2 regions of the Ruminococcus sp. 1001713B170207_170306_F1 genome follow, and region 2 is predicted to be linked to the other one. Evidence: a T-box and tRNA genes for the amino acid it is inferred to sense, from the RefSeq annotation. Region 2 holds a T-box; the other holds one or more tRNA genes.
The links. A T-box is a leader RNA that pairs with one kind of tRNA and senses whether it is charged. The one in region 2 lies ahead of metG (methionine--tRNA ligase), so its partner is inferred to be a tRNA-Met.
Positions count from the first base shown of each region.

Region 1: it has a tRNA-Met gene. The T-box ahead of metG (methionine--tRNA ligase) is inferred to sense a tRNA for this amino acid. The anticodon was not compared.

Region 1 covers NZ_JADPEX010000027.1:58,067-65,710, reverse strand. Annotated here, with positions in the region: gene rhaD (rhamnulose-1-phosphate aldolase) at 116-949, opposite strand; tRNA gene I4V84_RS15480 (tRNA-Val) at 1,466-1,538, shown strand; tRNA gene I4V84_RS15475 (tRNA-Met) at 1,557-1,630, shown strand; tRNA gene I4V84_RS15470 (tRNA-Met) at 1,689-1,762, shown strand; tRNA gene I4V84_RS15465 (tRNA-Met) at 1,821-1,894, shown strand; gene I4V84_RS15460 (hypothetical protein) at 2,082-2,774, shown strand; gene I4V84_RS15455 (hypothetical protein) at 2,827-4,374, shown strand; gene I4V84_RS15450 (hypothetical protein) at 4,457-5,605, opposite strand; gene I4V84_RS15445 (sigma-70 family RNA polymerase sigma factor) at 5,598-6,107, opposite strand; gene I4V84_RS15440 (phosphoribosylformylglycinamidine synthase) at 6,276-7,644, opposite strand, start outside.
Region 2 covers NZ_JADPEX010000028.1:6,790-14,433, forward strand. Annotated here, with positions in the region: gene I4V84_RS15515 (GNAT family N-acetyltransferase) at 1-575, opposite strand, end outside; gene I4V84_RS15520 (class I SAM-dependent methyltransferase) at 572-1,432, opposite strand; gene I4V84_RS15525 (TatD family hydrolase) at 1,458-2,234, opposite strand; gene I4V84_RS15530 (sulfite exporter TauE/SafE family protein) at 2,502-2,819, shown strand; gene I4V84_RS15535 (NAD(P)-dependent oxidoreductase) at 2,794-3,195, shown strand; gene I4V84_RS15540 (MogA/MoaB family molybdenum cofactor biosynthesis protein) at 3,292-3,783, opposite strand; gene moaC (cyclic pyranopterin monophosphate synthase MoaC) at 3,780-4,286, opposite strand; gene metG (methionine--tRNA ligase) at 4,364-6,322, opposite strand; T-box leader at 6,411-6,696, opposite strand; gene I4V84_RS15555 (transcriptional repressor) at 6,885-7,283, shown strand; gene I4V84_RS15560 (NADH peroxidase) at 7,513-7,644, shown strand, end outside.

The DNA.
Region 1 (7,644 bases), on a different contig from region 2:
AGCAATTTTTTCATATTTTATAAACATTTATTAAAATTGATTTCCTCTAACGTAAAAAATCTGCCTGTGAATTTTCTCATCACAGACAGATCTCACATTCATTATATTAATTTACTTACTGCTCTTTTTCATAAAGAAATTCTTCCGGTAAAGTAACATGAAAGTCTTTGGCTACTGCACGGAAATCGTCAGGGGTAATGGTCTGAAGCTTACGCGGTGCCATGGACATTACCTTCACCAGAATTTCCGCTGATTTCTCTACTGTATGGAGAAGCCCAAAGGTCAGATCAAAGTCCTCGCCGGAGCAAAACATTCCATGATGTGCCCAGATAACAACATCATATTTCTTCATCAACTCAGCTGTTTTTACTGCAATTTCTCTTCCGCCTGGTACCATCCAGCCTACAACACCTACACCGTCTGGAAAAACAACCGGGCATTCTGTTGCAGACTCCCAAAGCTCTCTTGTAAATACTTTGTCATCCAATGGAAGGACAAAGGTTAATGCGATGGTGTTGGTTGTATGCGCGTGATAAATAACACGATGTCTGCCGTTTGTAAGCTTCTTTTTTACCTCATGATTCATAAGGTGGGTTGGAAGCTCGCTGGTTGGGCGGCCGCCTTCTACCAGTCCCCAGCGGATCCTGTAATTAACACCTTTATCATCCAGTTCAATGATTGCAAGACAGGCTTCCGGGTCAACTGCTATGTTTCTGAAATATTTGCCGCTTCCGGTTACCAGGAAAAACTCTCCTGCAAGTCCCGGCACCTCTGTGCCGATAGGCTGCCACTCGCCTGGTGCATTCAGACGGGGACGGATCATTTCTACTTCTTCTGCTTTCAGACGATAGCTTAAGTTTCCACCGTTTCTCTCATGCCAGCCCTGCTGGAAACCATCGTCCGCCATTTTGATAAAGCCCTTCATAAATTTGGAATCTAAAATCTTCATACCATCTTCTCCTCTTCTATTTTTCGTATCGCCAACTGACGTTTCCTAATAGGAAAAACAATTGTCAGCTGATCGCAATTATGGTCTCAAGGCGTGTTTGTGAGCCCTTTCTTATGAGACCATACGAATACGCTGCGTCCGTTCTTTTTCTTCTTACAGGTATCCGGTATGCTTTTGTTTGCTCTTCTTGTTTACAGACTCAGTATAACACCAATTCTCATTTTGGAAAGAACCTTACTTGCCAAATTGTTTTCCGCTTTTTGCAAATAAGGACCCAAAATAAAAATTTCTGTTTCCAGAGCTTGTTTGAGAAAGGCTTTCTGCAATCTGCACGCCCCACTTTGCGGGAGATTTTGCAAACAGGCTCTAGTTTTCTTTTTTTCCAATAAAATAGTAAAAAAATATAATTCTAAATTTTTTTGAAAAAATTAAAAAAAGTTGTTGACAATTTGCGACAGTTAATAGTATAATAGCAAAGCGAGCTGCGGAAGAGAAGATACTTCACAGTTTGTATATGGGGTCTTAGCTCAGCTGGGAGAGCATCTGCCTTACAAGCAGAGGGTCACAGGTTCGAGCCCTGTAGGCCCCATACTTATGAAATGAATATGGCGAGATAGCTCAGTTGGCTAGAGCACGCGGTTCATACCCGCGGTGTCGAGGGTTCGAATCCCCCTCTCGCTACTTTGCTGATAGTCTTTTATACGCACAGACTTTTCAGCAAAAGTTTTTAATTGAATATGGCGAGATAGCTCAGTTGGCTAGAGCACGCGGTTCATACCCGCGGTGTCGAGGGTTCGAATCCCCCTCTCGCTACTTTGCTGATAGTCTTTTATACGCACAGACTTTTCAGCAAAAGTTTTTAATTGAATATGGCGAGATAGCTCAGTTGGCTAGAGCACGCGGTTCATACCCGCGGTGTCGAGGGTTCGAATCCCCCTCTCGCTATTATAGATGTTGCAGATTGCAGCATCTATTTTTTTTATCTATCAGCGAAGCGGACCTGGAATGTCCGCTTCGCTACTTGCTCATGAACGCAGTCGCTTCGCGATCTGTCAGTGGGAGTTTTCAAGTCAAACGCCATAAAACTTGGCATGTATTTTTTCCAGTTAATAATTTTTAAAGGAGTAACTGCATGAATATTGACCCATCTATCCGTAAACTTCTTGATAATGAAGCTACCATCCACGAAGCTCAGATCCGCGCTTTGTTCCAGACTCTTGACCGCAAATTTGGTCTTCGGGGGGCTTCTGTACCTATCCGCTTTGGTTACGATGAAGCTGTACTTGGCTCTTATACCCCGGCTTCTGCCCACGAAAAAGAAAGCTTCTATTTTTCCCTTCTGTTTATTGGTTATGCCGTAAAGAAGCCTCTTTCCAAAGAGGATCGCCTGGATCTTTATAAGCACGAATACGCCCATTATATGCAATACAATATGAAAATACCGGCGCAGTACAACTGGCAGGCCGGGAAGCACGGGAGCGCCTGGAAATACTGCTGTTCTCTTGTGGGCGCCGCGCCTACTCCTTATTACAGAATCGGAGAAAGCCTTCTGAAGCACAATTATGACAAAGCTCTGAAAAATCCTATTCACGACAAGACAGTTCCCATCCGGGACACCTACCGCCGTGAACAGGCCTACAAAAGCGCCAAACATAGCGAAATAAAATTCCAGGTAAACGATGTGGTAACTCATCCCAAATTTGGGGAAGGTACTGTAGAGGAAATCGTACAACTGTCCAATTCCGTCAGACTGCATATCCGGTTTGCAGATGATGAGGTAAAAAAGATTGACCAGAAATGGCTGCTACGGTCTGGTCATAAATAGTTATATTTTTACAAAACCCAATAAACTTATCATATAAAAGGAGTAAAAAGCCATGAAAAAAAATCATCATCTACACCGGCAGATTCACCTCTGCCTCATCATTTTACTGCTTCTGTTTTGCAGTTCAAGCCAGGTATTTGCCGCAGCAAGGGTAAATGTGAAAAATACCAGGATTAAATTATCAGCCACAAAGCTCACTTATAATAAAAAGGTACAGCGTCCAAAAGTAAGAGTAACTTATAAAGGAAAAGTCTTGAAGGAAAAGAAAAACTATATTGTAAAGTACTCTAAAGGCTGCAAAAAAGTAGGAACTTACACGGTTCAGATTATTGGAAAAGGCACTTATACCGGCACTGCTAAAAAACAGTTTGTTATTTTACCGCCGAAAGCCCAGATAATGAATATCTATGCAAAAACAGCAGCTGCAACTGTAGTAGTAAAAAGACAAACCTCCCAGACCAGTGGTTACCAGCTGCGCTATGCCACTAATTCAAAACTAAAAAATGCAAAAACTATAACAGTCAAAGGTAACAAAAACAACACAATTTTTCTCAATGGCCTCCGTGCCGGGACTACATATTATATGCAAACCCGCACTTACATGACCGTTAAAGGAAAAAAATACTATTCCAAATGGTCTTCTACAGGCCATTGCACAACAAACAGAGAGACAAACAGTACCCACCAAAGTGCAACCCCTACACCTACACCAACGCCTACATCCACACCGGTTCCTACACCCACACCGATTCCCAAAGCTGATCTGCCTGCACACGACCAAAAAGAAAATGCACCAGCTAAATATACATATGAAATTTACGGTCTGGACAAACAGAAGGCAGATATTTACACCGATTGTCTCAAACCTCTTTTTATAAAGACAGACAATCCGGATCCGAACTCTTTTTCCTTGATTTTTAATGGAAATGACTCGCGGACCAGCGCATACAGAAGTGGTTCATCTCGTTTCTTTGATGATATTCCTTTAGAAAACAATGACTCAGAAACTACTTCATTAAAGAAAGTAAAAGGCGGTTATATCAAATACGTGAAATTTTTCGAAGCAGGAACCTACACTGTAGAATTCAGGGAATATTCATTATCAGGTTATACGGTTGCAAATACAGTGACATTAAATGTTCTGGATTATGATCAGGCAGAAAACGCATGGCTGATTGACATTATTAACAAAACTACAACTGCTGATATGACTCCTTTTGAAAAGATGGACGCTATAAGTGCCTACCTCAGAGAACCAGGCCGCTTTAAATATTTAACCAGATATAACGATCATACAGTCGATCTGGCAGCAGATCCCAATGAGCCATTTTTTGTAACTTACCGTTGGAACTCTAGCACATCACCGTCAGTTCTCGGTGAGTTCGCTGAATTAGTCGGTGGATTTGATGATATTCATTATTGCTTTGGTGATTATCCGGTTGGCTCTCCATCATGGTCCATATGGCATTATGTGGTAAAGCTTACTATAGGAAATGAGACGCGAAACTACGCCGTTTGCCCAATGGGCTCAACCGGCAACATTGAAGAAATCAAAATGATTGATTTTTCCGATCTGAGCAATATGCGAAAGTTCGGATAATCTTAATTTAACAAATCAAATAAGTCCCCATCCCACTGTTTTAATTGCAAAAAACAGTGAATGGGGACTTTTTTCGATTATTCTATTTCTTAAGCTTCATTTTTACCGGCTCATACGTGGTATTCGTTTCATAGTCATATCCCCGTATTCCGATTTCGTCGGCAAGGTCCGTTTTCTGATAGCTTCTCTGGAAGGTGGCTTCTTTTCCAACCTCTGCCACCTCTGAACCACCGCCAAGGTCGGAAAGCTGCCACAGATTTCCATTCAGATCCATTACGTCAAGGGAAATACTGTCGCACTCTTCTAAGAAGATGCAATGGATTGTGACGTAATCGCCCACTTCTGTTTCTTCTATATCTGCGGACAGGATCTTTACTTTTCCATCTGCGGTTATCCCTTCACCATCCACAGGCACATAAGTCACGCTTTTTCCCTGGCTCTTATCTTCCAGCTGGAAAGTAATGTTTGTACGCATCACATCATCAACGCACTTAGCATCCGGAAGCGTGGCTGTTCCAATGCAGGAAACGGTAAGATCCTTGCTCTCCTTTGTCTTTACTGCGGAAGAATAGAAATCTACTACATCGTCTTCCAGATTTCGATAATCTACCACTGCTGTTTCAATTCCAAGATCCGAATTGAAATCAAAGCTGACTCCTGTCTTTACAATGATCAGCCCTTTTTCCGCAGCATATTCTCCTATTGTCTTGTCACTTTCAATTCCAAGATTTCTTACAGGATCCTCATTCATGGCATCTTGTCCTGCCAGAAGATACTTACCTCTTTCTTTCGCTGTGACTTCCACCACCACCTGGACACTGTTCTTATCGCAAAGAGCTTCCTTCACAGTGTAAGTGAGAATGGAATCACCCTCTTCCTGCTGCACCGGATCTTTTTCAATCAGCCCCTCGGCTTCTTCCGGCATCTTATTTCCAGCTTCCTGGAAAAAGCCGGAAATTCCTATATACTTCTCTGCTGCAAAAACAGTGGCACCAAATGCCATCACTGCCGCAAATGTCAGGATTAAACTGCGCTTCCAGTTTTTCCGTGTACCAATTTTTCCCATTCTGTCAGTGCCATTTATTACTTTTCCCGTTTTTTCTTCTTTCTGATACCCTCTATCGGACTCTGCCGAATTCTCTATCATTTCCAATGTCTCATCTACACGCCTGCGCACACATTCCGGCACTTCTGTTTCTTCTGAAAAAACATCAAACAATTTATCATCCATGAATATATCCTCCTTCATACTCTGCACGAAGCTGTTTTCTGGCTCTGGAGAGCCTTGTAAGCACTGTATTCTGGCTGATTTCCAGAAGAGCGGCAATTTCCTTTACACTAAGGGATTTGCTGTAATACAAAAGCATCACCACCTGGTACTTCTCTTCCAGGGATGCCAGGATTTCCTTCCACTCACAATCTACATAGCCTGATTCCTCGAAGATTCCCTCTTCCATTTCCATCGTAGGAAAAACACGGCCTTTATGCCGAAGCATTTCATTGCAGTTATTGATCAGAATCCGAATCATCCAGGTTTTGAAGTAAGAATCCTTTTTTAAAGTGGAAAGCTTCTCATAACACTTTAAAATCGTTTCCTGTATGGCATCTGCCACATCTTCGTCATTCTTCAGATAGGCCCAGGCTACTTTATACATGCTCTGGGTATTCATCCGGATGAGCTGTGCAAATGCACCGGAATCTCCGGATTTTGCCTTTTTCACCAAATTTTCCATAAGGTTTTTCGCTCCTTTTTGTGTTCTGCAGTACACGAAATATGTTGCTGTATTTCCTTTTACATACATTAGATGGAAAAGGCAGGGAGAATATTTCATCCATAATAGAAAAAGCTGGCATTTGTAATTTCTACGCTTACAAATGCCAGCTCCCATAATCCTATTTACTTATTTAAAATACTCAACACCGGACTCAAAGATCTGAATATCCTGCTGTCCATAGATGTTGATTGCAACGCCATTGTCGCGACGCTCGCTATGAGCCATCTTACCGAGAACACGTCCATCCGGGCTTGTGATACCCTCGATATTGTATGTAGATCCGTTGATATTGGATTCTTCGGACTGATCCAGCTCTCCATTTGGATTTACGTACTGGGTAGCCACCTGACCGTTTGCAAGGAGCTTAGCAAGCCATTCATCGTTTGCTACGAAGCGTCCCTCACCGTGGGAAGCCGGGTTGCAGTATACACCGCCAAGTGTGGCCTTCTGCAGCCATGGAGACTTGTTGCTTACAACCTTTGTGTAAACCATCTTGGAAATATGACGTCCGATGGTGTTATAGGTAAGTGTAGGAGAATCCTCTTTCTGTCCGCAGATCTCGCCGTATGGAACAAGTCCCAGCTTGATCAGCGCCTGGAATCCGTTACAGATACCAAGTGCAAGACCATCTCTCTCATTTAACAGCTTCATAACTGCCTCTTTGATCTTTGCATTCTGAAAAGCAGTTGCAAAGAATTTCGCAGAACCATCCGGCTCATCACCAGCGGAGAAGCCGCCTGGGAACATGATCATCTGTGCCTGATCAATGGATTTCTCAAAGATTTCCACAGAATCACGGATATCCTCTGCACTTAAGTTCTTAAATACCTTAACGTCAACCTCAGCTCCGGCTCTCTCGAATGCCTTTGTACTGTCGTACTCACAGTTTGTTCCTGGGAATACAGGAATGAATACGCGAGGTTTTGCTACTTTATGCTTGCAGACATAAATATTCTTTGTATTATAAATACCATTCTCATAGGTTGCTTCCGGATCTGCTGTCTTTACAGCCATGGCAACTGGTCCATCGTTTTCTTCACCAGAGGTTGTCTTAAAGACCTTCTCCAGAGTGCCTGTCCATGCCTTGTAAGCCTCATCTACTGTGAGCTCAGCATTTCCATATGAGAATTTACCATTATCTGTTACTTCACCGATTACTGTGTAAGTAATGGAAAGCTGACCAACCTTTTCAGCCGGAACTTCCAGAACCAGATCGCCGAAGCCTGGTGCAAAGAAGTCTCTTGGATCCAGGTTATGCTCAATCTTCACACCCATTGCATTTCCAAATGCCATCTTGCTGACAGCTGCCGCAATACCGTGACGGTCAAGTGCATAAGCGGAAACCACTTTGCCTGCCTGCATGTCATTGTGTAATTTCTCGTACTGATCCATAATTGCTGCATAGTCTGGTAAATCGTACTGATCTTTCGGAGCACGAAGCCATACCAGCTTGTTTCCAGCCTTCTTCAGCTCTGGTGTGATCACATCCTGAAGC
Region 2 (7,644 bases):
GCATCACACTTGCAGCGTCCTTTGCAATATGGACAATAAAGTTCTTTTTTATTATACCAGATCATCTTTGCAGAAAAAAGATGAACAAACTTACATTCCTGAAGTGCCCTTTCCAGAGGAACTTTACCGCCTGCATTCCAGCAGATGATAAACACTTCCCCTATGCCCTTCTCCGCAAACTGATTCAATGCATAGTTCATAAGCCCAACTGCCAGACCCTGTCTGCGAAATGCTTCTTTTATTCCTACTGACTGAATCTTGCCAACAGGTGCCAAAGTATCCTGCTGGCATACCCGTTGGATTTTCTGTTCCGTAAGCCTGGTATCCTCTGCAATCTGCTTCTCATTGGTAAGATAGTAATAAATATAGCCTGCAAGTTCTCCTTCTGCAGTTCTCAGCAGCAGAAATGCTCGTTCACTGCTTCCAATGGCCTGCTCAAGTTCTTCTTTCTGATATAGATTTTCGCCTACGCACCGGTCCATAAGCTGCAGTGTTTCTTCAATATCCTCTTTTTCCAATGAACACAGACAAAATTCTCTGCCAGAAGCCCCAAGCCAGCCTGTCTTTTGTGTCATAAGCTTCCCCTCTCACAGGACAAAATCTGCATGCCCATTGTAATCTCCGATTCCTCACTCAGAATCAGCTGCTGAAGTTCTTCATAATTCTTCTTCAGCCAGTTCTGCCAGTCCTGATATTTTCTGTTATCCGGTTCTTCCGCCAGCAAGATTTCCACATCCTCGGGCAAATAGGAAAAAAAGGTCTGGAAAATATCTTCTTTTTGCTGCTGTTCGCCTTTGGCAGCGGAAATCCCCTTGCACCAGACATGGATATGATCGTATCCGCAGTTGGTCAGCCAGCCGGGAACGGCCTGACCGGTTTCTCTTTTTCCTGCGTATTTGTCCTCTTTTAAGATATCCAGAAACTGTCCAAGAAAATTCTTTTCATCTGGAGCCAAAGTGGATATGCGGTCATTGCTTTCTGTGATAAAAATCACTCCGCCTTTTTTCAAAAAATTCTTCAATGTGCGAAGCAGCTTTTCCCCATCATGCAAATGCATTAATACAAAAGAAAGACAGATCAGATCAAATTCTCTGTCTTCCGGTTCCGTGCATAGCTTCTGAAAATCCGCGGAAAACGAATCCCGATCCACATCCATCTGATAAAAAGAAAATTTAGTATTTCCGTACTGACTGTTGGCTCTTTCCACAAGCTGCTGATTATACTCCAGGCCAATCACCCTGGAAATCCTGTCATCTGAAAAGCGGTGAAAGGTTCGGGCTCCATCATTGCAGCCAATATCCAGAACAGAAAGTTCTGACTTTCCCTTAAAAAAATGCTCTAACGCAGGTTTCTCTGCCTGTGACAACAGCAAATTCTGTCTTCTCAGTCGTTCCCTCTCTTTTTCTTCCTGAAATACTAACTGACTTTGCACTACTTGTCTCCTTGTCCGTCAAAATTTATGCTCTGAATAATAACCGCTTCGCATTCTCTTCCGTCACTGCAATTACTTCTTCTGCAGTAATTCCCTTGATCTGCGCCAGGGCTTCTGCAACATAGGGCAGATTCAAGGAGGAATTTCTCCTGCCTCGATTGGGCTCCGGTGCCATGTAAGGGCAGTCCGTTTCCAGAACGATCTGGGACAGCGGCGCTATGGCAGCTACTTCTTTCAGCTTCTTTGCATTTTTGAAAGTAAGCACGCCGCCAATGCCAAGATAAAGTCCCATTTTCAAATATTCCGCCGCAATCTCCTTACTGTAGGAAAAGCAGTGAATGATTCCTCCGGACATATCTTTTTTCATATATTCCTTTACAATCTCCAGAGTGTCCTCGGCTGCATCCCGGCTGTGGATCATAAATGGCAGTTTCTCCTCCCTAGCAATGTCCATCTGCGCCCGGAACATCTCCTGCTGCTGTTTATGCTCCGCCTCTTCCTTATGCCAGTAATAGTCCAGACCAATTTCTCCGATGGCGACCATTTTCTCCAAATGGGAAAGACGCCGGATCTCATCCAGAGTATCCTGTGTCATAATTCCTGCATCGTCGGGATGAACCCCCACTGCGCCATACACAAAAGGATACGCTTTTATCAATTCCAAGGTCCCGCCAAATCCCCCGACGGACGCGCACACATTTACAATACAGCCCACTCCCCCGTCTTTCATGGAAGAAAGGAGCTGATCTCTGTCTTCGTCAAATGCCTCATCATCATAATGTGCATGTGTATCAAATATCATTTTTCTGCCTCATTTTTCTTTGAGATACAACAATTATAGCATACAAAAATCATACCAGTAAAGTGTTATAAACCGCTTTATGAAAGTTCTATTTCAGTGTTACTGTGAATGGAACGAACATCAAACTATTTTAAATACAATTTCAAAAACAGTAAAAAAATACTTGACAATTCAGAAGATTCGACCGATAATGTGAAAAACAAATCAGCAAAGAAGCCGGTGCAGATATGCGCTGGCTTTTTTTATACTCGTTATTGGGAGGCGCCTATGGAACTACATTTATCTACATTTGTAATAATAAGCATATCCTTCTTTTTTGCAGGAATCATTGATGCCGTATCCGGAGGCGGAGGTCTCCTCACCCTTCCCACCTTTATGCTCACTGGATTCCCGGTGCATCTGATTGCAGGAACAAACCAGTGTTCCTGTCTTCTCGGCGGCTTCACATCACTTTATAAGTTTATAAAAAGCGGACATGTTTACTGGTTCACTGCATCCATAGCAGGAATAAATGCTGATATCATAGAGCAAAGGACAGTGACGGAAAATGAAAAGCCAGATGAAAATGATCTCATATACTGTTGAACCGGAAGAACTTCCTGTTTTTGAGAAGTATTACCAGAATTACAATATAGACCTTAAGCTTCTCAGCGAAAAACCTACACTAATAAATACTGCCCGGAGTTCCGTCATTGATTCAACAGCACTTATTCAAGCACTTGAAAGCGGCCATATTGCAGGAGCAGGTCTTGATGTAATTGATGGAGACCGGAATATTTATTACCGAGATCACAAAAATCAGATGATTATACATCACGAAATGGCAATCTTAAACTCTATGCCTAATGTACTTATGCTGCCTCACGCCGCATATTTTACAGATCAGGCACTGGAAGATATGGTGCACAACTCTCTGGTTGTAACAAGCCAGTATTTTAAAACTATGAAAGAGCAGCCATAAGCAGTCTTCGTCAGCTCCCAAACTGAGAATCCCCTCCACAAAAGCAACTGCTGCATAGTGGAGGGGATTCTCATTTACTATAAAATTTATGAATATTTACTGCCTTGCACAATTTCCAGCTTCCCCGGCCATAATCTCAATACCATGGCCAAGAGCTCCAATAATGTATTCCAGACTCTCCTTTACTGCTTTCGGACTGCCTGGAAGATTAATAATCAGAGTCTTTTTTCGGATTCCGGCTGTAGCGCGGCTGAGCATGGCGCGTTTTGTGATCGTCATGCTGTAGGCGCGGATGGCTTCCGGGATTCCAGGGACCTTACGTTCTATGATATCTTCGGTAGCCTCCGGCATAATATCCCGCGGGGAAAAGCCAGTTCCACCAGTAGTCAAAATCAGTTCTGCCTGATTCTCATCTGCGATTTCCGCCATTCGTCTGGAAAGCATGGCACGGTCATCCGGAAGAATATCCATAGATACTACCTGATAGCCTTCTCTTTCTGCAATTTCCTTAATTGCCGGACCGCTTAAATCTTCCCGCTTGCCCTGAAATCCCATATCACTGGATGTGATAATTGCTACTCGTTTCATTTTTCTCCCCCCTTCGTTTTTATTTCTTTGAATAAAAAATCTCCACTCTTACCACCAGTTTTCTCTACCAGGTGAATATCCGTCATCACCATATGCTTGTCGATTGCCTTGCACATATCATAAATTGTAAGAAGAGTCACCTGCACACCTGTAAGGGCTTCCATTTCCACACCGGTTTTACCGTCTGTCTTCACAGTGCAAAAAGTGCGGATAATTTCATTTTCTTTTTCAATTTCGAAATCAATGGTACATTTGGTAACCGGCAAAGGATGGCACATAGGTACCAGATCCGAGGTGTGCTTCACAGACATGATCCCGGCAACTCTGGCAACGCCAAGAACGTCTCCCTTTGCCACAGTGCCTGCAGTAAGATGCTCCATGATTTCTGCTCCAACCTGGATAGAACCTGTTGCAATTGCAGTTCTGTGGGTAATCGGTTTATCCGAGACATCCACCATAACAGCATTACCATTTTTATCAAAATGGCTTAGTTTATTACACATAATTCGTCCCTTTTTATAACAATATTAACCTATTGTATTATATTCCGGCTATATCAGATGGACGCTTCCGGTCAAAATCAGCAGATTTCAGATCCTGTCGGCATATTTTTTTCAGGGCTGACTACGCATACATTTCCCTCAGCATCCTCTGCGCAGAGAATCATTCCCTCACTAAGAATTCCTGCAAGTTTCGCTGGTTTTAAGTTGGTTACTACCATAACCTTTTTGCCAACCATTTCCTCTGGTGTATAGTAAGCCTTGATTCCAGATACGATCTGGCGAACCTGGCTTCCAATCTTAACCTGGGAGCAAAGAAGCTTCTTGGATTTCTTCACCGCCTCACAGGCAATAACCTCACCAACCTGGAACTGAAGCTTTGCGAAATCATCAAATGTGATCTCCGGCTTCGCCTCAATATCTACAACCTTCTCCTCTGGCTTTTCTTCCTTCGGCTCTTCTTTCGGTGGATGAAGCTCGTTTACTTTTTCCATAACTTCTTTGATGTCCATACGGGCAAAAAGGATCTCCGGTTTGTCTGTTACCTTGTTTCCTGACGGATACAGTCCAAATGTCTTCAGATCCTCAAGAGTTCTCTCAGAAGCATTTAACTGACCAAGGATTCTCTTTGTTGTGTCCGGCATAAAGGACTCAAGAAGAGTGGTTCCAATGCAAATGCCCTCAACCAGATTGTAAAGAACGGTTGCAAGACGATCCTGTTTGGACTCATCCTTTGCAAGTGCCCATGGCATTGTCTCATCAATATATTTGTTGCAGCGTTTGAAAATAGTGAACACTTCTGTGATGGCATCTGCTACACGAAGTTTCTCCATCTTTGCATCAACCTTTGCAGGAACAGAAAGAATGAAGCTCTTCAGATCATCGTCAACAGGTTCTGTTACGCCTTTATTCTCTACCACGCCGCCAAAGTATTTGTTTGACATGGAGATGGTACGGTTTACCAGGTTTCCAAGAGTATTTGCCAGCTCGGAATTCATACGCTCTACCATCAGCTCCCAGGTGATCACACCATCGTTGTCAAACGGCATTTCATGAAGTACGAAATAACGGACAGCATCAACGCCGAAGAAATCAACCAGCTCGTCTGCGTAGATAACGTTTCCTTTGGATTTGCTCATTTTTCCATCGCCCTGGAGAAGCCACGGATGACCGAATACCTGCTTCGGAAGAGGCAGATCCAGTGACATCAGGAAGATTGGCCAGTAAATAGTATGGAAACGGATGATATCTTTTCCAATAAGATGAAGGTCGGCAGGCCACATCTTGTTAAACAGTTCAGAATTGTCTCCATCGCAATCATAACCGATTCCGGTAATATAGTTGGTCAGGGCATCCAGCCATACATATACAACATGCTTCGGATCAAAGTCTACCGGAATTCCCCATTTGAAAGAAGTTCTGGATACGCACAGATCCTGAAGTCCCGGAAGAAGGAAGTTGTTCATCATCTCGTTCTTACGGGATTCCGGCTGAATGAATTCCGGATGTGTCTTAATGTGCTCAATCAGACGGTCTGCGTATTTGCTCATTTTGAAGAAATAAGCCTCTTCTTTGGCTGGTACGCATGGGCGTCCGCAGTCCGGACATTTTCCATCTACAAGCTGGGATTCTGTGAAGAAGGACTCACATGGAGTACAGTACATTCCCTCGTACTCTCCCTTGTAGATGTCCCCTTTTGCATACATTTTCTTGAAAATCTTCTGAACCTGTTTCTCATGGTCTTCATCTGTGGTACGGATGAATTTGTCATAGGATGTGTTCATCAGATCCCAGATGCTCTTGATCTGACCGGATATGTTATCAACGAATTCCTTAGGTGTAACACCTGCTTCTTCTGCTTTCAGCTCAATCTTCTGGCCATGCTCGTCAGTTCCGGTCTGGAAAAATACGTCGTAGCCCTGCTGTCTTTTATAACGCGCAATGGCGTCTGCCAGAACCGCCTCGTAGGTATTGCCAATGTGCGGCTTGCCGGATGTATAGGCAATGGCTGTGGTGATGTAATATTTTGGTTTACTCATTGTATTTCCTCCTTTTCTGTGTAACAAAAAGAGCTGGTTAAACTTCTCCTTCCTGTCACAACATAAAAAAACGTCTTCTCAAATATACTGAGAAGACGAGTTATCCCGTGTTACCACTTCTATTCATTCCCGCCTCACGGTACAGATGGAAAAACCATCTTCGGGAATCTCACCGGGTACCTTCATACCCTTACGCTATAACAGGCGTTCCTGTCGCAGCCTAAATTACTTCAACTGCGCCCCTCCAAAGCCATCTTCCATCTGTTCCATACACACCCCCTCTCAGCCTGGAAAAGCAACTCTTAACTGCTCATCTCCCGGGGGATTCTCTGTAATGCGGTACGCAAATGTACTCTCTTTTTCTATGGGTTTGGCTTATAAATTCATATAAAAGAGCGTATCACATTTTAATGGGTTTGTAAACCCAAATTTATCATTTTACAGCGATGCAATATTTATAATTTTAGTGTAAATTTAGCCAAATTACTATTGACAAATTTGCAATTATCTTGTATATTAATATCAGTAACAATTACTATTATTGAGAGAAAGGAGGAATCAGATGGCCACATTGAAATACAGCCGCCAGAGAGAATCTATTAAGGAGTTTCTTACTGGCAGAACCGACCATCCCACCGCTGATTTTGTTTATGAGAATATGAAGCAGATTTATCCAAACATCAGCCTTGGAACTGTATACCGAAACCTCTCTCTTCTCGCTGATCTGGGTGAAATACAGAAGCTTTCCAGCTTTGGCGGAGCAGACCGATTCGATGCCCGCACCGTTCCCCATTGTCACTTTATGTGCACCCGCTGCGGCAGAGTGATGGACGTATTCAGCGAACATATTGATAAAAGCCTTGAGAGTATTGCAGCTGACTTTAAGGATGGTCAGATTTCCGATTATAAAGCAAGATTTTTCGGAATTTGCAAGGAATGCCTGAAGGAAGAGTCTCACTAATCAGTTGAATAAATTTTTCATTTTCTGATCATAGCTATTCTGTAGGGAATTACAGCCGCTCGACAAGCAATGGCCACAGCACCAAACTTTAAGTGAACATTCGATCCTGTTAGAAAAAAGTTTCAATAACTCTTGACAAGCAAGAAACAATATGTTACCATAAAACAGTAATAATTACTATTATTAAAAACTAAATAAAAATTTTATATAAGAAAAGGAGAATTTAATTATGGCTAAATGGGTATGTAGTGTATGTGGTTATGTTCATGAAGGTGACACAGCTCCGGAAGTATGTCCAATCTGCAAGGCTCCGGCTGAGAAATTTACGAAACAGGATGATGAAATGGCATGGGCAGCTGAG